2 regions of the Pseudoalteromonas sp. GB43 genome follow, and region 1 is predicted to be linked to the other one. Evidence: riboswitches for the same ligand, from Rfam matches in the RefSeq annotation. Region 1 holds a riboswitch; the other holds the start of a gene.
The links. Region 1 has a riboswitch for lysine ahead of lysC (lysine-sensitive aspartokinase 3). Riboswitches for the same ligand answer to the same signal wherever they lie in the genome.

Region 1 (11,086 bases):
CGACGCTTTTTTTTGGCACTTTATGCTGGATTATCTTATTTATCTCTCCAATTCATGGGCAAAGCCCAGAAACCATACAACATCAACTGGATCACAACATATTAGAAATCGCGACTTTGTGGCTATTTTTAATGGCTGCGATGACCTTTGTAGCGTATTTAAACTCTAAAGGTTTTATCCAGAATATTGTTCATAAAATTATGCCAAATCAAATCAGTGAACGAAAGCTGATGTTTCTGATTGGTGGTTTTGCGTTTTTATTTTCATCTATTTCAGACAACATAACGGCAACTTTAATCTCGCTTGCGGTGGTGATGTCACTTAAGTTAGATCCTAAAAAATTAATAAAATATGCGACCTTAATTGTATTTAGTGTTAACTCGGGTGGGGTGTCGTTGATCACCGGTGATGTGACAACCTTGATGATTTTCTTAGACGAAAAAGTCACCATTGCTAATCTACTATTATTAATTGCCCCTGCACTGACAAGTGTTGCACTGCTCGCGGCAATGTTGTCGGTGGGTATGTCGGGTAATGTTGTGTTTGAAAAGCAAGCAGCCCGTCGTATCGAAAAGACAGATATTACCATTGCGGTTATCTTCTTCTCGACGATTATTGCCACGTTAACTTTGAGTGTGCTTTATAGTGTGCCGCCGTTATTGACCTTTTTATTTGGTTTATCTTTGATGTTTTTGGTTGCGCAATTCTTAATGCGCAAAAAAGACGTTAACAAAAAAATCATCGATTATATTCGTGAAATTGAATACGACACCTTATTGTTCTTCGTTGGTGTGCTATTGCTGGTTGGTGCATTAAAAGAAGTTGGCATGCTTGCTAAATTTACTCACTTATATGAGTTGATGGCACCGGAATATGCCAACTACTTGATGGGGCTATTATCAGCGGCGGTAGATAACGTACCTCTCACTGCAGCACTTTTAAAAGCTGATATTGTGATGAGCCCTCAGCAATGGCTGTCGTTTACTTACGCAACTGGGGTGGGTGGCTCAATGCTTATAATCGGCTCTGCGGCAGGTATTATTGCCATGAGTAAGGTTAAGGCACTGACCTTTATGAGCTATCTTAAAATGTCGGTTTATTTATTAATTGCTTATACCGTTGGTTATTACGGTTCGCACTTAGCGGGCAGTTTAATTTCATAAAACAACTTGACAGCTAGACGTCTAAACGTTAACTTTCAAAGCCTGCTTTTAACAGCAGGCTTTGTTATTTTAACCAGGTGTTAACTTAACATTCAGAAGAGGTGCGATACTTAGGTAATTAATGTGAGGTGACGAACGCCGATGACCATTAATGAGGGAAGTACTCGCCGAGAAAATTAACCGGACGTCACGGTTATTTTTCGGTTTATGGGGCTGAATCCTCAAAACTGTCACCAAACTAGGTGGAGAGCTTCTGGCATGGACTACTCTTTATTTTCAAAGCACCCCCTTGCCGAGTTCTTCTTGAATTACTGTGGATAGTTTTCCACAAAAGGAGACGACATGAATACCCAATTAGCCGCCAACACAAAATCAGATTACGTTGTTGCAAAATTTGGTGGCACCAGTGTAGCTAACTTTGATGCTATGAGCCGCTGCGCTGAAATCATTTGTGCTGATAATCAAGTACGTATAGTTGCTGTGAGTGCCAGTGCAGGCGTGACAAACCATTTAGTTGCATTGTGTAAAGCTGATTTGAGTGCGGCTGAGCGTGACGAGCACATTACTGGCGTTGTCGCCATTCAAGAAGCTATCTTGGCAGAGCTGTCACTGGATGCTGATTTAGCACATGGCTTTAATGAAACGCTTAAGGCTTTTCAAAAGCTAGCATCAGACGGGGCTCAGTCAGTAGCAGATCAAGATGAACTACTGAGCTTTGGCGAGCGTTTATCATCGTATTTATTTACTCAAGTATTACGCGGGCAAGGTCTTGATTCGGTTCGTTTTGATGTACGTAAAGTGCTAAAAACAGATAGCCAATTTGCTAAAGCTACCCCAAATGTTGCAGCAACCGCTGCGGCTGCTAAAGAGCATTTAGTGCCGCTACTTGATGACCATGTTGTGGTAACCCAAGGTTTTATTGGTAGCAATGAGCACAATCAAACGACCACTTTATGCGTGGTGGTTCAGATTATAGTGCTGCATTACTCGCTGAAGCAATTAACGCAAAAAGCGTGCATATTTGGACCGATGTAGTTGGTATTTTCAGTACTGATCCGCGTTTATGCGCTAAAGCAAGCCCAATTGCACGCTTAAGCTTTGATGAAGCGGCAGAAATGGCAACGTTTGGTGCAAAAGTACTGCACCCTGCAACCATTTTACCTGCAAGCCGTAGCCATATTAGTGTGTTTGTTGGTTCAAGCCGTGAACCACAGTTAGGTGGTACATGGATTGAAAAAGAAAAATCTCAGCAACCAGGTATTCGTGCCGTAACACAGCGTAAAAACCAAATTCTGTTAACGGTTAAAAGCCCAGAAATGCTCCTAGCGAGTGGTTTCTTAGCGCGTGTTTTCACCATTTTAAGTGAGTTTAATATTTCGGTTGATTTGGTTACTACCTCCGAGATCAGTGTTGCAATCACTTTAGATAACGCACCAAATGCATCACGCCCTGAGCTTGATCAAGCTTGTTTAGATAAGCTTTCTGAGTTTTGTCATGTGTCGGTTGAGAATAACTTAACGCTGGTGGCTTTAATTGGTTCTGAGATTCAATTACGTCAGCAAGAAATGAATTTAATGCAGGTATTGAGTGATTTTAATATTCGTTTAATTTGCCACGGTGCAAGTAAACATAACCTGTGCTTCTTAGTTGAGCAAAGCGAGTCAGATGAAGTCGTGCAGGCTATTCACAGCCGACTATTAGAAAGCCAAGTCGCGGCGTAGGTCGTTAAAATTAATAAAAGAGCACTGCCAGTCAGTGCTTTTTTGTGCCACAACACTTATATCAAAACCTTCAATAGAGTTACTACTCGCGCTGAAATTATGTTTGCTCAATTCTTCAAATACATTAGGGGCAAGTAGTTTCGCAATAGGCTGAGCACTTGCTTTGGCAAGCGCTTCTTTTAATGTCCAAATTCTAAAAAAGCACTGTGCCTGTTCATAGGGAGCATCAAAACGGCTAATTAAGTCAACCTCATCTTGATGATAAAAATGCTTTGCGAGTTTGATAAAAGGGCGAGGTTTACTGCTTTGTTCAATATCAAAACCAAATAGCTGCTGTTTTGGGTTAAGAGCAGCGCCAATTAAACCATTTGAATGTGATAAACAAGCCCACACAGGTTCTCTAACCGGGGTATGTAATTTTAGCTTGCTGTCTTTGTCATCAAACTGGCTCGATATTTCACTGAGCGCTAAATCGTCATGAGGGTAAGCATGTTGATACAAATACTTTAACGTTAGGCGAGTTGCTAAGTACTCTTGCTTGGCACTTGGCACTTTGCGTTTTTCAAGTACGCTTAATTCAAACTCACTGAGTAATTTATCAAGGGGTAAACTTGCAACATCAATACATGTTGCATCCATAAGCATGATTTTTTTGGCCGTTGTTTGGCGTTGTTGCTCGATGATAAGAGTGTTCGAAAAGTAGTGACTGCTCATGGTTTAACGCTTACACGGGGCTTGAATTTAGTTTTGTTTATTTTTACAGCAAATGCACTTTTATAGGCATGAACAAACGCAAATAGTTTACGCAGTTGACTGTAATTATGGTTTAATGAGGAAAAATAATAACAGATTTGTAGATGTATGGCACAAGTTCGTGACGGCTTTCAAAGTCGATTAGGTTTCGTTTTAGCAGCTTCTGGCGCGGCGGTAGGTTTAGGTAATATTTGGGGCTTTCCAACACAAGCGGCAAACCATGGCGGCGGTGCATTTTTACTCGTTTACTTCATTGTTATTTTCTTATTAGCGCTTCCAGCTCTTTATACTGAGCTGTACTTAGGCCACCAAGCGCAAGCAAATCCAGTAAAAGCATTATCTAACGCATGGCAAGACACTGCACCTAAAGTGGGCGCTGCAGCTGGCTATATTGGCCTCTTTGGTGCGGTTGTGATGCTGAGCTTTTATTCGATAGTTGCAGGGTGGATGCTCGCTTATGCGCTGGAGCCAGTCGCAAGCTTCTTTGGTTTTACTGAGCTAAGTAACTTTTTACACAGTGACTCCATGGCGCGCAATTTTGTGTTTACGCCACTGATGCTTATTCTTACTGCGAGTATTATTTTAAAAGGCGTTAAATCAGGTATCGAAACTTGGTCACGTCGCTTAATGCCATTATTGCTAGTGTTATTAGTGGCGTTAATTGCTTATATCGCGACCCTAGATGGTGCGATGGATGGTTTTGCTGCTTACTTAGTGCCAGATTTTAGTCAAATTCTTGATGCAAACTTAATTATTGCAGCAATGGGGCAAGCATTCTTTTCATTGTCGTTAGGTGTTGGTTGTATGATGGTTTACGGCTCATATTTAAAACCAGATGCTAACCTGCCAAAACTAACTGGAACCGTGGCACTGCTTGATACTGGTGTAGCCTTTTTAGCGGGTTTATTGATTATTCCCGCTATTTTTGTTGCTCAACATAACGGTGTAGAGGTATTTAGCGGTGGTAAATTGGTTGGTGAAGGGCAGTTAATTTTTGCGATTTTACCTGAACTGTTTAGCACAATGGACCAAGTGGGTTTACTCGTTGGCTTATTATTTTTTGTATTAATGTCGATTGCCTCAGTGACGTCAACTATTTCATCGACTGAAATTCCAGTGGCATTTTTAGTTGAGAATCACAGTATTGAGCGCAAAAAAGCGACCTTATTTGTAACCCTAATCGTGTTTATTGCCTCATCACTGATTATCTTAAACTTTGACTGGTTATTTGGTTTAGTCATTATGGTGCTTACACAGTACCAATTACCTTTAATGGGACTGTTCTATTTCATTACTGTAGGCTGGTTATGGCAGCGTGGTAATAAATTGCATCAAGTATCGAGCGGCCCTCATTATTGGTTTGCCCAGTACATTCGCTTTGTCTGTCCGTTATTAATGACGGCGGTATTTGTGAACGTGGCGTTGTTGAAATAAAAAACTAATACTCACATTTACTCAATCAGACCATCTTAAGTAAAGTCATTTAAAATAAGGATATATTATGAACGAATGGATTGTTTTAAGAGAAAAAATAGAATCAAAGTTTCCAGCTCTGATAGATGTTATTAATAATGAGTCGAATGTTGAGTCATTAAATAAAATTGCAGATTTGGTTGGAAATACTTTACCTCAATCTTTTGTATCAATATATGCAAATTGTAATGGTCAATTCCGCACTAAGGCTGGTTTCGTTTTTGGCCTTTCATTATTAAGTACAGAAAAAATTATTCATGAGTTAAATGTTTGGCGAGAGATTATTGACCAAGGATTAGAAGGGTTAAATGAGAGTTGTTCATCCCTAACACCTAGCGCTATAAAAATTGAATATGCGAATACTAAATGGTTACCTCTACTTGGAGATGGAGGAGGTAATTTTATAGGGGTGGACTTTGATCCAAATTACGACAGGAACGAAAGGTCAAATTATCAATTTTGGCCGAGACGAAGATGATAAGTGTGTTTTTGCAAAGTCACTTGATGATTTCTTAGTGCTCCTCACTGAATTACTAAATAGCCCTTCGCTTGTTGAAGAGGAAGATGGCAGTTATTCATACAACCATACACACTTCATAGATGCACTCAAAGAGTTATCTCAAAAGTAATGAAACATAATTTTATTAAAATACCATAAAATCAATAAGTTAATAAAGGATGGTTAGCTTTGCAAGTGTTTAGAAGAAAAAGGAAGAAGGTTAGCTTTAAATTGCTCAACAGCTTTTTATACAGATTGTTATTTGGTGGTATGTTTGCTTATTATTTAACTGAATTTGCAGAAAAACCATTTTTTATGCAGCTCGGCTTTATAGTTGTATGTTGCATCATTTCTATCATTGTAGATTATTGGATGATAGAGCCAAAAAATTCAGTTGAGGTGTCAATAGACGGTGAAAAGTTACTATTATTAGGTGTTAAAATAGATATTTCCGAAGTAACTGAAATTCTTTACTCACAAACTAAAAGGTTCGAACATACAGTGAGGTTTAGTTATAAAAACCTAACTTACCAAGATTTCGAGCTAGCATCTTCCGATCTAATTGAAGATTTACGATTTTACGACTTTTTGGTTGATCACCAATTACCAGTAAAAATGCTCGATAACAATGAAAGGTTAAACGAGCATTGATGAGCTTAACGGCCTGATGAGAAGTATCAAGGCCATTTCTTAAATAACTTCGTTAGTTAATGCTAAGCCTTGGCTTATTTCATTGGCACTTTGTAATGTGGTGCAGGCTATTTCGCTCAGTGCTTCTTGGGTGAAGAAGCCTTGGTGGCCTGTCACTAACACATTTGGAAAACTAATAAGGCGTGAAAAAATATCGTCTTGCATGATTTCTTCACGGTGATCTTTAAAGAATAACTCTGACTCTTGTTCGTACACATCAAGGCCTAGGTGTCCGAGCTTTTTAGACTTAAGTGCTTGAATACATGCTTGGCTATCGAGTAGCGCACCACGAGAGGTGTTAATCAGCATGACACCGTCTTTCATTTTCTCAAATGCGCTAGCATCAATTAAATGATGGGTGTGCTCGTTGAGCGGGCAGTGCAATGAGATGACATCACTTTGGGTGAGCAATGTGTCTAAATCGCACAGGGTATAAGGGCCTTCACCAGCCATAGGATCGCACACGAGTACCTTAGCTCCAAAGCCATTTAATATATTTACCAGCGCTAAACCGATTTTGCCGCAGCCTATAATCCCAATAGTTTTTTTAAACAGATTAAAACCAAGTAAACCGTTTAAATCAAAGTTGCCTTCACGTACTCGGTTAAAGGCTTTATGGGTTTTTCGGTTGAGCGTTAGCATAAGGGCAATACAATGCTCTGCTACTGCTTCGGGGCTATATGCAGGGACGCGGCAAACCTTGATGTTATGCTCTTTGGCAGCATCAAGGTCTACATTATTGAAGCCTGCACAGCGTAATAAGATTGCTTTAATGCCAACAGCCGCCATATCTGCAATGACGTGTTTGTCGACCGTATCGTTAACAAACACGCACACTGCATCAAAACCTTGGCAGAGGGGCGTGGTATTGCTGTTTAAGGATTGCTCAAAATAACTGAGCGAAACAGACTCAGCGTATTCAGTTAGATTCCTTTCAAAAAACGGTTGCTCATACTTTTGCGCACTGAATAAGGCCAGTTTCATCATTTAAATTACTCTCTATCACCATTTTGAGGGTTTCGGGTTTGGTGCGCGGGGCATATCGCGCAACGAGTTGACCTTCTGAGTTTATAAGAAATTTGGTGAAATTCCATTTAATTGCGCGGTTTTGCGCAATTCCTCGAGTATGGCACTTTAAATAATTAAATAACGGGTGGGCGTCTGGATAATTGACTAACACCTTGTTAAAAATGGGAAAGCTGACATCAAAGTGTTGCTGATAAAAGGCTTTAAGATCATTGCCATCTAGAGGTTCATTGTGGCCAAATTGATTACAGGCAAAACCGAGTACGGTAAATCCTTGCTGTTTATATTCTTGATAGAGTTTTTCAAGGCTTGCCATTTGCACTGAAAAATTACATTTGCTGGCAATATTGACGATAAGCGCTGTTTTACCTTGTAGCGATTCAAGGCTGAAGTTTTCACCAGATGCAAGCTGGGCATTGAAACGATATATACTATCCATGTTTTACCTGTGTGTTTTTAAACGGTTTAAATGAACTTTTTTTCATTCGCTTTTTAGTTATTCGGTTGAGATAATGAAATTGTTACTAATTTATCACTCAAATAGGTCAGTTTTATGTCAATGAAAGTCGCCTTCATCGGATTAGGTGTAATGGGTTATCCAATGGCGGGTCACCTTGCCAACGCAGGTCACAACGTGACAGTTTACAACCGCACAACGGCTAAAGCGCAAAAGTGGGTTTCTGAGTATCAAGGTGAATACGCTGAAACACCAAGTGAAGCAGCAAAAGGGGCTGATATCGTTTTCATGTGCGTAGGTAATGATGATGATTTACGTTCAGTTGTTTATGGCGAACAGGGTGTGCTGGCAAGCATGCATGAGGGCAGCTATTTAGTTGACCACACTACAACGTCAGCTGAAGTGGCACGTGAAGTGGCTGCTCAAGCGAAACTACAAGGCATCGCATTTTTAGATGCGCCGGTTTCTGGCGGTCAAGCTGGGGCAGAAAATGGTGTATTAACCGTGATGGTTGGTGGCGACGAAGCTGATTTTAATGTTGTTCAACCTGTTATGGCTGCTTTTAGCCGTTTTAGCCAATTATTAGGTGAAGTAGGCTCTGGTCAACTGTGTAAAATGGTAAATCAAATTTGTATTGCGGGTGTGGTACAAGGCTTGGCTGAGGGGTTACACTTTGCAAAACAAGCTGGCCTTGATGGTGAAAAAGTAATTGAAACCATCTCTAAAGGCGCTGCAGGTTCATGGCAGATGGAAAACCGCTACAAAACAATGTGGGCTGGCGAATACGAATTTGGTTTTGCTGTTGATTGGATGCGTAAAGATTTAGGCATCGCTTTGGATGAGGCAAAGGCAAACGGCGCAACTTTGCCGATGACGGCAACAGTTGATCAATATTATGCCGATGTACAAGCGTTAGGCGGCGATCGCTATGACACATCTAGTTTATTAGCGCGTATCGAAGCGTTACATAAAAAGTAATATCCATAAAAAACGCGACAATGATTGTCGCGTTTTTTATTACATGCTTTGTGCGTAATTGTACAACGCTTTTAATATATGCAGATTTTTCTCGTTATCATCATTTTCATGAGCCAGATTTTCAAGAGTGATCATGAAATCTTGGCCACTGATCGACGGGCTATCTTCACCGTGCATTAGCTTGTTTTGGCAATACTGGCGCCATTTTGCTAATTCATCTTGGCTTAGTGTATGTGGCCAGTTTCGAGCGCGATATCTAAATAACAAGGTAGCAAACTTTTTATCATCAAAATCTAGCTGCATTGTGGCTAATTGCTCAGGGCTTGCATCTCGAATAATGGCAAATTTAGCTTTATCTGCATGGCTGGTAAAACCATCATAAAGTTGATAGTCAGGGTTGGTGGTTTCGCCGTAATCACGCTGCTCGTTAAACACTTCGGTTACTTTGTCGCGAAGCTCAGTGTTGGCTTTTAAAATAGCGAGATTTTGTAAGCATTTTTCGCGGTCAATACCCAAACGGGCTGCGTTCTCAGGTAACAAGGTTTTTGCTGGTGCGAGAATAGGGCACTTATTTAAATGCACGAGTTTTAAGCCTACCGGTGCTTCGTCTTCGCCAAGGTCGCTGTGTTTTGTGTAAAGACGCGTGCGTAGCTCTTCAACAGATAAATCTAATAGCACTTGCGGATCTTCAGTTAAATTAAAGAAAATAATGGCGTTTTTATTGACTGGGTGAAAGCTCATTGGTGCAATCCAGCTGGTGCAGCCTTGGCTTGCCGGAATTCGTGACGAGGTGTGCACAAGTGGTGTCATATTAAATACATCAACTAAATCAGCCAGTGCTTTTTTAGCGCGTAAGCTAAAGAAAAATTGATACAACTTAGGTTGTTTTTCTTTTATTAATTTTGCCAACGCTATGGTTGCCGTTACATCACTTAAAGCATCGTGAGCAGCAGCGTGTTCAATGCCATTGGCAACGGTTAAGTGCTCGAGCTTAAAGCTCGGTGTACCGTCTTCTTTGAGCGGCCATTCAATACCTTCTGGGCGCAGTGCATAACAGGCACGCACTAAATCAATAATATCCCAGCGGCTATTATTGTTTTTATATTCTCGCTCGTAAGGGTCATAAAAATTACGGTATAAGCTGTAACGTGTGACTTCATCATCAAAACGGATACTGTTATAGCCCGCAACACAGGTGTTAGGTTGGCTAAATTCAGCATGGATCTTTGCCATAAACTCAGCTTCAACTAAGCCTTTTTGCATTGCAACTTGCGGGGTAATACCCGTTATTAAACACGCCTCAGGGTGCGGCAAGTAATCGGCTGCAGGCTTGCAATATTCAATTAACGGCTCACCAATAATATTCAAATCGAGATCGGTACGAATACCTGCAAATTGACTTGGGCGGTCCTTTTGCGGGCTTGCGCCAAATGTTTCGTAGTCGTGCCAATAAATTGTTGGTTGCTGTTGTTCTGGATATGCCATGCATTAAACCTTGCTAAGCGTAGGGCCGCTTTGACTTATTTTTGAATTGACAGAATTATGGCATAGAGACTTGTTAGTTTATAGAGTTAAAGGTGTTGATGCTGTTTAGTGGTCGTTTTATATACCTGTGCGGTATAAAAAATAGCCTAACGGCTAGGTTTTATGCTTATACAGGGTCTAGTCGTTAGTTTTTACCTAAATTTTTATTGTAGTGGCTCGGTATTTGCTAACGAAAGCTATCTTTAACAATGAAGGAACAAAAAAATGACTTTATCAGCTTTATTACTATCTACTTTAGCATTCGACGCAGCACCAGCTCCTAGCTTTGATACAACAAAACTTCAAGGTACTGGTGGAATCATTATTCTAAACCCGAAAAAGAAAAATCAAGAATTACAGGGAACTGGTGGGATAATCATTCTTAACCCAAAGAAAAAAGAAAATTAATATAAAGTAAAGAAAACCAGCCAAGAGCTGGTTTTTTTTATGCTATAAGATTATGATTATGAACATCTTTAGTAGGATGATTCATGCAATATTTAGTCGAATTATACAATGAGTTGCTTGTAGCAACAGCTGTTCATAAAGTGTTTTCAGTGCAGGTAATCATTGCAATAAGTTATGCAGTTGCTTTAGTCCTATCATTTTATAGAGCCCTACGAAATAGAGAGCTTTTCAGTGATTTCTTATCAATAGCCGTGGTTGTGTTTAAATATCAGCTTACATCTCTACTTATGGAAAAAGTACTTATATACGTTCAAGAAACCGGTGAAAGTGGAATTGCTCAAAATGTTTATCTGAGTGTGGCTGGGATAAACCTCTTAAGTTTATATATCCTATA
Region 2 (11,086 bases), 1.8 Mb from region 1:
TCAAGGGCGGTGCAAAGCGGGCCGTATAAAGTCATTGCCGCAGGCTCAGCCGTCGATTCGCGAAGTAAGGCCGCAGGGAAATCTTGGCTTGTCACAGCTGGGCGAAGTAAATGGTTAATACCGCCTGATAAAATCACCTGCTGTTGATTGTAATTTACTTTACGCTCAACAACTGGCGTTGCGTAATGGCCGCATTCGCCCACCGCATAGCGGCCAAGTTCCATCCAAAGCTCTTTGACACCGGCATCTGCTTTAATGCTAGCCAAAGTCTCAATAAGTGCAGACCAATCGAGTCGGTTAGCACTTTGAGTATAAGGAATGCCTAAGCCACCCCCTAAATCGAGAATATTAAGATTAATGTTTAATGAGCGTGCTAGCTGTTGCAGTGGCGCAATCATCGCGCGCCATAGCTCGGCGAGCTTGTCAGTGCTCAGCATATTGCCCCATTGGAAAATATGCAGACCATCAAAGCTAAGAGCAGGGTAATCACTTGCAGTGAGTGCTTGCCACTCATCGCAGCCCAAACCAAAAGGAGTAAGACTATCGCCGCCAAGTGGATTCTTTTCGCTGTCTGGCCAACGAAGTTGAACACGCAATAGAACTTGCAGCTGACAATTTGCTTTTGTTGCTTGTTCGTTTAACCAGCGCACTTGGTTAATGCTCTCGGCGACAAAAGTACGTACGCCGCGAGCAATAAAATGTGAAATTTGTTTAGGGCTCTTTGCAGGCCCAGTGTTGAGCACGCGCTCGCTATCGATGCCTTGGGCAAGTACTTGCTCAAGTTCACCTTTACTTGCAACATCAAAGTTAAATCCTGCGCTGTCTAAACATTGAATAATGCGAGACAACGGGTTGGCCTTAACGGCATACCAAAGTTTCACATCGGTTTGCGCAGTCAGTTGATTTAAATGTGCAGTTAATTTATCTAAATCATAGATAAAAAATGGCGTATCAAGATGCGCTGAAACTTGCTCAACCGCTTGCTTGATATGCGTGCTCAAAAAGCTCATTAACGTAAAACCTCTTCTAACAGTAATGATGCATCGCTTTGTTCATCACGGTATTTCACGATCAATGCACACGACATGCTAAGACCTTGTTCACGAGCCCATGCATTTGAAGCTGGGCGAGAGCCTGGGATCACAATCGCGTTTTCTGGGATGGCTTCACCTTTGTCTAGCTGGCGCTCATTAACGCAATCGTAAACAGGAATGGTTGCCGATAAACGTACACCCGGCGCAAGTACAGCACCTTTTTTCACAACCACACCTTCAACAATAACGCAGCCTGCACCGATGAATGCGTCATCTTCAATAACCACAGGGCTGGCACCAATTGGCTCAAGCACACCACCTAATTGTACTGCTGCACTTAGATGAACATTTTTACCCACTTGTGCGCATGAACCCACTAATGCGTGGCTGTCGACCATCGTGCCTTCGTCGATGAACGCGCCAATATTTACATATGCTGGTGGCATGATAATGGTGCCTTTAGCAACGTGTGCGCCACGACGAACACTGCTACCACCTGGTACCATACGCACGCCAGCATCGGCTGCAAAGCCTTGTGGAGCTAAGTTGTGCTTATCAACAAAACCACCCGGGAACTCAGTGTTTGTGCCATTTTTAAAGGCTTCTAAAATGCCTTGTTTAACTTCAACATTGGCGTGCCAGTTGCCGTTCTCGTCCTGTGTTGCCGCGCGAACTGCGCCTGATTCTAAGTTGTTTAATAATTCTAACCAGCTCATGATAAAACCTGTTTTTAGTTCCAAGATAAAATTGTGTTGTTTGCGTGGGTGATGCTGTCTGTTTGCTCAAGCTCTAAATGCGTAAGCGGCGGACGTAAATGCGGGGTATTTATTTTACCTTGCAGGTGCATCAGTACTTTTACGGGGATTGGATTTGCCACAGCGAATAAACTTTGAATCGCTTGCGACCAATCGGTGAATAGATTTGGGTATTGACCACTTAAACTGCGTTTAACAAACTCATGGGTTTGACTCGGCCAAGCATTCGCGGCAACCGAAACTAAACCTTTTGCTCCTGCTTGAGCAAAATACGGCATAAGAGCATCATCGCCACTAAATATGGCCAGTGTTGGCGATGCCGTTCTAAAGCCTTCAAATTTGCTAATGTCGCCACTGGCTTCTTTTAAAGCCCAAAGATTTTTGTGGTCAGCAAGGTTTTTGATCACCTGCGGTGAAATCTCAACTGCACTGCGTCCAGGTACGTTATACAGCATACATGGGTGATTACTTGCATCAAGAAGGCTTTCAAACCAATGTGTTTGGCCAACTACCCCAGGTTTTGCATACAGAGGTGAGCCCAATAGATAGCCATGAATAGGTAGTTGGTTGCAGTATTCAACCCAAGCAACTTGTTGCTTGAGGTTCATGCCGCCCACAGCAACCATGAGTGGTACACTCGGTGCTAATTGGCAAACATGCTCAACGATGGCTTGTTGCTCTTTGAGTGAAAGCGCCAGTCCTTCACCGGTACTGCCAAGTAATAAAATGCCGTTATTTGCATCTTGCTGCTCAGCGACCAGTTGTTCAAGGGCCGTGTAATCGACCTCGCCAGATTCAGAAAATGGCGTGACAAGCGCTGTCCATAATGGATAGTCGTTTAAATCAAAATTGTTGATCATCTCTCACGAACTTATAAGGTATTCGAAGAGTTTATGCGGGAACATTTGAATGGAGCCGCATGTCGTCGTTCGAACAAGGTATAATTCGAAGAGCGAATGGGCTTAAAATAATAAAGACGCGACGGCCTTATTATACTAAGACCAGAAGCTCTCCACCAAACTAATCAATAGCACTTTGCTATTGTTGGTGACAGTCGCTGGGATTCAGCCCAGTCGCCCGAAATAAGCACCTCACAAACGGTGTTACTTCTCGGCGTTAATTCCCCTCACGTATGATCAACAGAGTCTGTGCTCTTCCCATACGCTACCTGAATAACGCACCTCTTCCAGCCCTTTATGCTCGCTTTAAAGGTTAAAGCCAACATACTTAAATAGGGTATTTGCAGCGATTAAAGCATTTTAGCCGTCTAGGTGTCAAGGCGAGGAATTTGTTTTTTAGTGACCGAATTTGCAACATGGTTACGTATAACCGTGTTTTTACGTACACTTAGCGCTAACCAAATCAATTGGAAAAATGATGGAAAAATTTAACGATATTTATCAACGAGCCGTATCTCGAAAGGGCAGTGAAGAAATGCTGCAAGCACTGTTATCAAACCCGCTCGACGATGCTGATATTGCTAAAATGCATGACGATTTATGGTTAGAAGAGTTCACGCGTAAAGTCTTTCAAAGCGGTTTTTATTGGTCTGTTATCAATAATAAATGGGCTGGTTTTCGTGATGTGTTTTGGGATTTCAGTGTAGAAAAATTGTTGATGATGCCGCCAGATATGCTCGAGCAAAAAGCCAGTGATGAGCGAATTGTTCGTAATTTTAAAAAAGTACAAACGATCCCAGAAAATGCGTACATGATCCACGAAGTTGCTGAGAAGCATGGCAGCTTTAGCCAATTTATTGCAGATTGGCCTACTGACAATATTATTGGTTTGTGGGCTTATCTTAAAAAGCATGGTGCGCGTTTAGGGGGAAATACTGGCCCATACGCTTTACGAGCGCTTGGTAAAGATACTTTTTTACTTTCTCGGTATGTAGAAGCCTATTTGCGTGCCCATGAGTTGATAGATGGCGGCTTACAAACTAAAAAGTCACTGCAAGCAGCGCAAGGTTTTTTCAACGAATTACAACAGCAAAGCGGTTACAGCCTGCAGGCACTAAGCCAACTAGTGGCCTATGGTGTAGGCGATAATCGTGTGGGTGTCGCAACACGTTAAGGACAGTTATGAAACTGCAAACTCGATACACAGATATTAGTGAACTACTTGCTATCAAGGATATGCCGAGCGCCGTTGCCGAGCCGCAATTACTGCTATTTAATGACAAGCTAGCTGATAATTTCGCAATTAAACACGACAGCGAATTTTTAGCTAAATTGCTATCTGGTTCAACGATAGATAACGACGTTGCGCCGGTTGCTCTTGGTTACTCAGGTCATCAATTTGGTCATTTTTCACCGCGTCTTGGTGATGGTAGAGCGCATTTACTTGGTGCTATTGCAGATAAAGATGGCACATTGTGGGACTTGCAGCTAAAAGGCGCTGGAGCAACAGTGTTCTCGCGCGGTGGTGATGGTCGCTGTGCCATTGGTCCAGCTGTTCGAGAGTACATTATGAGTGAGGCACTTCATGCGCTTGGCATCGCAACTACGCGCTGTTTAGCTGTGGTTACAACTGGCGAAACGGTATATCGTCAGCCACCACGCCCGGGGGCAGTTGTTACTCGCCTAGCTAAAAGTCACATCCGTGTTGGTTCATTTCAATACTTAGCTACACAAGGTGATATAGAAGGGCTAGAGAAGCTCGTTGATTACGCAATTAGCTGCCACTACCCAGGCATTAGCAGTACGGGTGAGCAGCGTTATATTGAGTTTTTAACTGCTGTACTCGATAAGCAAATAGAGCTGGTTATCAGTTGGATGCGAATTGGCTTTATACACGGTGTGATGAACACAGATAATACCTTGATTAGTGGTGAAACCATTGACTATGGCCCTTGTGCGATGATGAATCAGTTTGACCTAGACACGGTATTTAGTTCGATTGACCATCAAGGGCGTTATGCATTTGGAAATCAACCGAATATTGCTAATTGGAATATTGCACGCTTGGCTGAAAGCTTAATTCCGTTACTTGCTGATCAAGAGAGTGCCGTCGAACAACTCTCACCGGTTGTAAATGGCTTTGTAGCTAAATTTAATGATGCATTTAATACTATGTGGCAGCAGAAATTAGGATTAGCTGGTCAGCACGAAGGCGATCATGCTTTAGTTTCAGAGTTGCTAGGTTTAATGAAGCAACATCAGCTCGATTATACTAATACTTTCAATGCTCTGACTGAATCTTTACTTGCGGATTTCGCAATTCCAACTAGTTTAAAAGAGTGGCATAAAAAGTGGAACGTGAGGATTTCGTCTAAAAGTTATGAAACTATGCGCGCTGTTAATCCTGCAGTCATTCCACGTAATCATACTATTGAAATGATCCTAGCGGAATACGAAGCATCGGGAGAAAGTTCATTAAAAGACGCCTTTTTAGAAGCATTTAACGATCCATATGTTTACGATGAGCGTCACTTTGAATGGCTTCAATCCCAAAAGATTATGATAAAAATTATCAAACTTTTTGTGGGACCTAGTCATTTAAATTAACTAGGAAAATTCCTATTTATTGAATTTAACTGTATGCTGATTGAGCGCTCTAATAGGCGGTGGTATTATAGATTTTAGGCTAATCTATTGCTTTAAAAGATGATCTCATACGGTATTCGAAGCTGGTTTGGTCATACATTTAATCGCTTATCTACGAAATTAGGCTAGGCTATTATTAGTACCTTAATAGTTATGGATTAATTAATAAGTTGAATGTCAATGCAAAGTAACTAATCGTTTTTTGTATTGTTAAAGTTTTGATTACTCAAAAAATACGAGCTCTTACGAGCTTTATTATGAAAATGGGAAGGAAACAATGAAACTGAAATCACTGACTATAGCTTTGGCACTTGCTGCAACTAGTGCTTCAACATTTGCTGCTGAGAAACAAGGTTTTTATATCGGCGCATTTGGCGATTACTATGATAATTCATGGGAAAATGTTCGCGATTACGCACCAGGCGGCCTTGATGTTGATGATTCAACAGGCTGGGGTTTAGAGCTGGGTTATCGCTTTAGCGATTACTGGAGTGCTCGCTTAGAATATGCTGATATGGATTTTGACTGGACCGCTGAACTAAACGATGGCACATCGATGAGCGGTTCTGAAAGTGGTAAGCGCTACGGTATTGATGGTTTATATCACTTCGGTGGTGGCCCATTTTACGGTATTTTTGGTTTGAAAAACCTTGATGCTGTTGATGAGGATTTAATGTTTGCAAACGTTGGTGCTGGCTACCAACACTACTTCACAGATAACTTTGCTTTCAATGCCGAAACTTCTTTGTACCAAGGCCTTGATCGTGGTTATACCGATGTGGGTGCTAAGTTAGGTTTAAGCTATATCTTTGGTGATCAAAGCAGCTCTGCGGCTCCTGTTGAGCCAGCTCCTGTAGTAAGTGGACCTACAGATAGCGATAACGATGGCGTAATGGACGCTGATGACCAATGCGCAAATACACCAATGACTGATGCGGTAGATAGCAAGGGCTGTACTCTTTATGAAGAAAAAGAGGCAACAATCACTTTACTAGTTACTTTCCCGCATGATGTTGCAGAAGTACCAAATAAATACTTCAGCGATATTGCTGATGTTGCAGCATTTATGAAAGAAAACGAAGGCACATCAGTTGTTCTTGAAGGTCATGCATCAGCAGTTGGTGATGCGGATTACAACATGAAGCTTTCTGAAAAACGTGCTAAAGATGTAGCTGAAGAGTTAGTTAAAGACGGTATCTCATCAGATAGAATCTCTACGGTTGGTTATGGTGAAGAACGCCTGAAGAACAAAGCATATACGCTTGAAGCGCATGCAGAAAATCGTCGTGTTGAAGCACAAATTAGTACGGTTGAACGTGTAAAGGTTATGCGTAAGTAATAGATTACTATTAGCTTATTGTAATTTATTAATAATCTTGAGATTAAAGCTGAACTATTTTTATGGTTCAGCTTTTTTTATACCTTAAAAACGCATTTACTTTTTTAATAAACGCGATACTCTTAAAGGTATACGGCATGGTATAAAAATAAGGTACACTTATATTGATTTGAATCATCGCAGCAAATGGGTGATTATTGTACTATGTTCTTATTGTTATCTCGTGTAATTATCACTAGGTAAATTAGAGTTTTTTTGAGCACTGTTAATTTGGTATGCCATTCTATGGCATTTCGACGGTGCTAAACGTCACTTTTTTAGGTGGTGTTTTGAAATTAACAAATTTATTGTAGTTTTAGTTTATTAAGTTTGGATTAATTACTCATCATCTATCTTGACAGAGTTTAGGCTACACAGCCTTTAGTTACTTAAATGGAAGGGAAGGAAACATGAAACTAAAATCACTAACTATAGCTTTAGCTCTTGCTGCAACAAGTGCTTCTAGCTTCGCTGCTGAAAAGCAAGGTTTTTATATTGGTGCGTTTGGCGATTACTATGATAATTCATGGGAAAATGTTCGTGACTACGCACCAGGCGGTCTTGATGTTGATGATTCAACAGGCTGGGGTCTAGAGTTAGGTTACCGCTTCAGTGATTACTGGAGTGCGCGTCTAGAATACGCTGATATGGATTTTGACTGGAAAGCTGAATTAAACGACGGTACGTCGATGAGTGGTTCAGAAAGTGGTAAGCGTTACGGTATTGATGGTCTTTACCACTTTGGTGGTGGTCCTTTCTACGGTATTTTTGGTTTAAAAAATCTTGATGCGGTTGATGAAGATTTAATGTTTGCTAATGTGGGTGCAGGTTATCAACACTACTTTACAGAGCATTTCGCATTTAATGCAGAAACGTCTTTATACCAAGGCCTAGATCGTGGTTATACAGATGTGGGTGCTAAATTAGGTCTTAGCTACATCTTCGGTGCTCAAAGCGCGCCAGCTGAGCCTGTAGAGCCTGCTCCTACGGTTGTTCCTGTTGCTGTAGAACCAGTAGATAGCGATGGCGATAATATCCCTGATGCAGACGATCAATGTGCAAATACACCAATGACTGACGCTGTTGATGGCACTGGTTGTACGCTATATGAAGATCGTGAAGTAACTAAGAGCTTACTAATCACGTTCCCTAACAACACATCTAAAGTATCTCAACAATACCTAGATGATATTGATGCTGCAGCAGCATTCTTAAAAGAGCACCCAGGTACTGACGTAGTGCTTGAAAACCACTCTTCATCAGTAGGTAAAGCTGACTACAATAAGTGGTTATCTAAGAAACGTGCTGATGCGGTTGCTAAGAAACTAATCGAAGATGGCATTGATCCAATGCGTCTAACTACTGTTGGTATGGGTGAAGAGCGTCTTAAAAACCCAGCTAACACACCAGAAGCTCACGCCGAAAACCGTCGTGTTGAAGCGAAAGTAACTGTCATTGAACGTGTTAAAGTAGAGCGTTAATCTAACTCTTTACGCAAATTTTAAAAACCCAGCCTAGTGCTGGGTTTTTTCTTTTCTAAGTACTAGGAATTGGTTAGATAGGAATGATTCTTAATAAATATTCATTTGAATAGCGTTTTTTTCTAGTACTATTCATGATATTTATAGTGACTATTAAACTCCTTACTTACCGCATGGATTTTCATCTATACTTAAAAGCTTTATAATTAACTGTCAGAATACTATAAGTACTGGGTCTTAATTGGTATTTAGCTTAATACTACCGAGTACTTTCACGTCACCAAGAGGGCAATATTGTGCTACAAGAATATCGTAAACACGTAGAAGAACGTGCCGCGTTAGGTATCGTACCAGCGCCATTAGATGCTCAGCAAACGGCTGATCTTATTGAATTAATCAAAAATCCACCGGCAGGTGAAGAAGAGTTTATCGTTGATCTTCTAGTTAACCGTGTACCACCAGGTGTTGATGATGCTGCTTACATCAAAGCAGGTTTCTTGGCTGCAGTTGCAAAAGGTGAAGCGAGCTCTCCACTTGTATCAAAAGAAAAAGCAGCTGAGCTACTTGGTACTATGCTAGGTGGTTACAACATCGCGCCTATGATTGACCTTTTAGATGACGAAGCGTTAGCGCCAATCGTTGTTAAAGGTTTATCAAACACATTATTAATGTTTGATGCTTTTTATGATGTAGAAGAAAAAGCGAAAGCGGGTAACGAATTTGCTAAGCAAGTAATCGAATCTTGGGCAAATGCTGAGTGGTTTGTGAACAAGCCTGCAGTTGCTGAAAAAATCTCAGTTACCGTATTCAAAGTAACTGGCGAAACAAATACAGATGACCTTTCTCCTGCACCAGATGCATGGTCTCGCCCTGATATTCCACTGCACGCTTTAGCAATGCTGAAGAACGAACGTGATGGTATCAATCCTGAAAAACCAGGTGAAGTTGGTCCAATCTCACAACTAGAAGAGCTTAAAACGAAAGGTTTACCTCTTGCATACGTTGGTGATGTAGTTGGTACGGGTTCTTCTCGTAAATCTGCAACTAACTCTGTACTTTGGTTCATGGGTGATGATATTCCTCACGTACCAAACAAACGCGTTGGTGGTGTATGTTTAGGCGGTAAAATCGCTCCTATCTTCTTCAACACAATGGAAGACTCTGGTGCATTACCAATCGAACTTCCTGTTGATGAGCTAAACATGGGTGACCAAATCGATATCTTCCCATACGAAGGTGTTGTTAAGCGTCACGGTACTGATGAAGTAATCTCTACTTTCTCTCTTAAATCAGACGTAATTCTTGATGAAGTGCGTGCTGGTGGTCGTATTCCACTAATCATCGGTCGTGGTTTAACTGATAAAGCGCGTGCATCATTAGGTATGGAAGCTGAAGATATCTTCCGCAAGCCTGCTCTTGTAACTGATTCTGGTAAAGGCTTCACATTAGCTCAGAAGATGGTTGGTAAAGCATGTAACATGCCTGGCGTACGTCCTGTCAATACTGTGAACCGAAAATGACTACTGTTGGTTCGCAAGATACAACTGGTCCTATGACGCGTGACGAACTTAAAGATCTAGCATGTTTAGGTTTCTCTGCAGATCTAACAATGCAGTCTTTCTGTCATACATCTGCTTATCCTAAGCCAATCGACGTAAACACTCACCACACACTTCCTGATTTCATCATGAACCGTGGCGGTGTATCACTACGTCCTGGTGACGGTGTAATCCACTCATGGTTAAACCGTATGTTATTACCAGATACAGTAGGTACTGGTGGTGACTCACATACTCGTTTCCCTCTAGGTATTTCATTCCCAGCGGGTTCAGGTGCGGTAGCATTCGCAGCAGCAACAGGTGTAATGCCTCTTGATATGCCTGAGTCAATCTTAGTACGTTTCAAAGGTGAAATGCAGCCAGGTATCACACTACGTGACCTAGTTCATGCTATCCCTTACTACGGTATCAAAGAAGGTCTTCTTACAGTTGAGAAGAAAGGTAAGATCAACGAATTCTCTGGTCGCGTACTAGAAATCGAAGGTGTTGAGCACCTAACAGTTGAGCAAGCTTTCGAACTTTCTGATGCATCAGCTGAGCGTTCAGCGGCAGGTTGTACTGTTAAACTTTCTAAAGAGTCTATCGCTGAATACCTTGAGTCAAACATCGTAATGCTTAAGTGGATAATCTCTGAAGGTTACGGCGATGTTCGTACTATTGAGCGTCGTATCACAGCAATGCAAGAGTGGTTAGCTAACCCAGAACTTATGGAAGCTGATGCAGATGCAGAGTACAAGCACGTACTTGAAATCGATCTTGCAGACATCAAAGAGCCAATCCTTTGTGCTCCAAATGACCCAGATGATGCGCGTCTTCTTTCAGACGTAACAGGCGAGAAAATCGACGAAGTATTCATCGGTTCTTGTATGACTAACATCGGTCACTTCCGTGCTGCAGGTAAACTACTAGATGGTTTCAGTGGTCGTATCCCAACTCAACTTTGGGTTGCACCACCAACGAAGATGGATAAAGACCAGCTTACTGACGAAGGTTACTACGGTATCTTTGGTCGCGTAGGTGCACGTATCGAAACGCCAGGGTGTTCACTATGTATGGGTAACCAAGCACGTGTTGCTGATAAAGCAACAGTTGTTTCTACCTCTACGCGTAACTTCCCTAACCGTCTTGGTACTGGCGCTAACGTATTCTTAGCATCAGCTGAGCTTGCAGCAGTAGCGGCAATCTTAGGTAAACTACCTACACCTGCTGAGTACCAAGAGTATGCAGATAAGATCAATGCAACTGCAGCTGATACTTATCGTTACCTGAACTTCCACCGTATGCCTCAATACACTAAAAAGGCAGACAAAGTAATCGTTCAGCAAGCTGTTTAA

Region 2: another riboswitch for lysine. It lies ahead of dapA (4-hydroxy-tetrahydrodipicolinate synthase); the one in region 1 lies ahead of lysC (lysine-sensitive aspartokinase 3).

Annotation. Positions count from the first base shown of each region.
Region 1 covers NZ_JBPCHJ010000001.1:343,607-354,692, reverse strand. The annotation lists gene nhaD (sodium:proton antiporter NhaD) at 1-1,163, shown strand, start outside; lysine riboswitch at 1,252-1,424, shown strand; partial or broken gene lysC (lysine-sensitive aspartokinase 3) at 1,506-2,884, shown strand; gene ACRWSG_RS01630 (4'-phosphopantetheinyl transferase family protein) at 2,861-3,598, opposite strand; gene ACRWSG_RS01625 (sodium-dependent transporter) at 3,746-5,071, shown strand; gene ACRWSG_RS01620 (SMI1/KNR4 family protein) at 5,139-5,588, shown strand; gene ACRWSG_RS01615 (hypothetical protein) at 5,799-6,260, shown strand; gene ACRWSG_RS01610 (2-hydroxyacid dehydrogenase) at 6,300-7,283, opposite strand; gene ACRWSG_RS01605 (glutathione peroxidase) at 7,249-7,764, opposite strand; gene ACRWSG_RS01600 (NAD(P)-dependent oxidoreductase) at 7,879-8,760, shown strand; gene sbcB (exodeoxyribonuclease I) at 8,800-10,245, opposite strand; gene ACRWSG_RS01590 (hypothetical protein) at 10,510-10,692, shown strand; gene ACRWSG_RS01585 (hypothetical protein) at 10,776-11,086, shown strand, end outside.
Region 2 covers NZ_JBPCHJ010000001.1:2,108,568-2,119,653, forward strand. The annotation lists gene ACRWSG_RS10125 (PLP-dependent decarboxylase) at 1-1,010, opposite strand, end outside; gene ACRWSG_RS10130 (2,3,4,5-tetrahydropyridine-2,6-dicarboxylate N-succinyltransferase) at 1,010-1,750, opposite strand; gene dapA (4-hydroxy-tetrahydrodipicolinate synthase) at 1,765-2,649, opposite strand; lysine riboswitch at 2,787-2,983, opposite strand; gene ACRWSG_RS10140 (DNA-3-methyladenine glycosylase I) at 3,167-3,862, shown strand; partial or broken gene ACRWSG_RS10145 (protein adenylyltransferase SelO) at 3,871-5,282, shown strand; gene ACRWSG_RS10150 (OmpA family protein) at 5,612-6,673, shown strand; gene ACRWSG_RS10155 (OmpA family protein) at 7,123-8,193, shown strand; partial or broken gene acnB (bifunctional aconitate hydratase 2/2-methylisocitrate dehydratase) at 8,490-11,086, shown strand.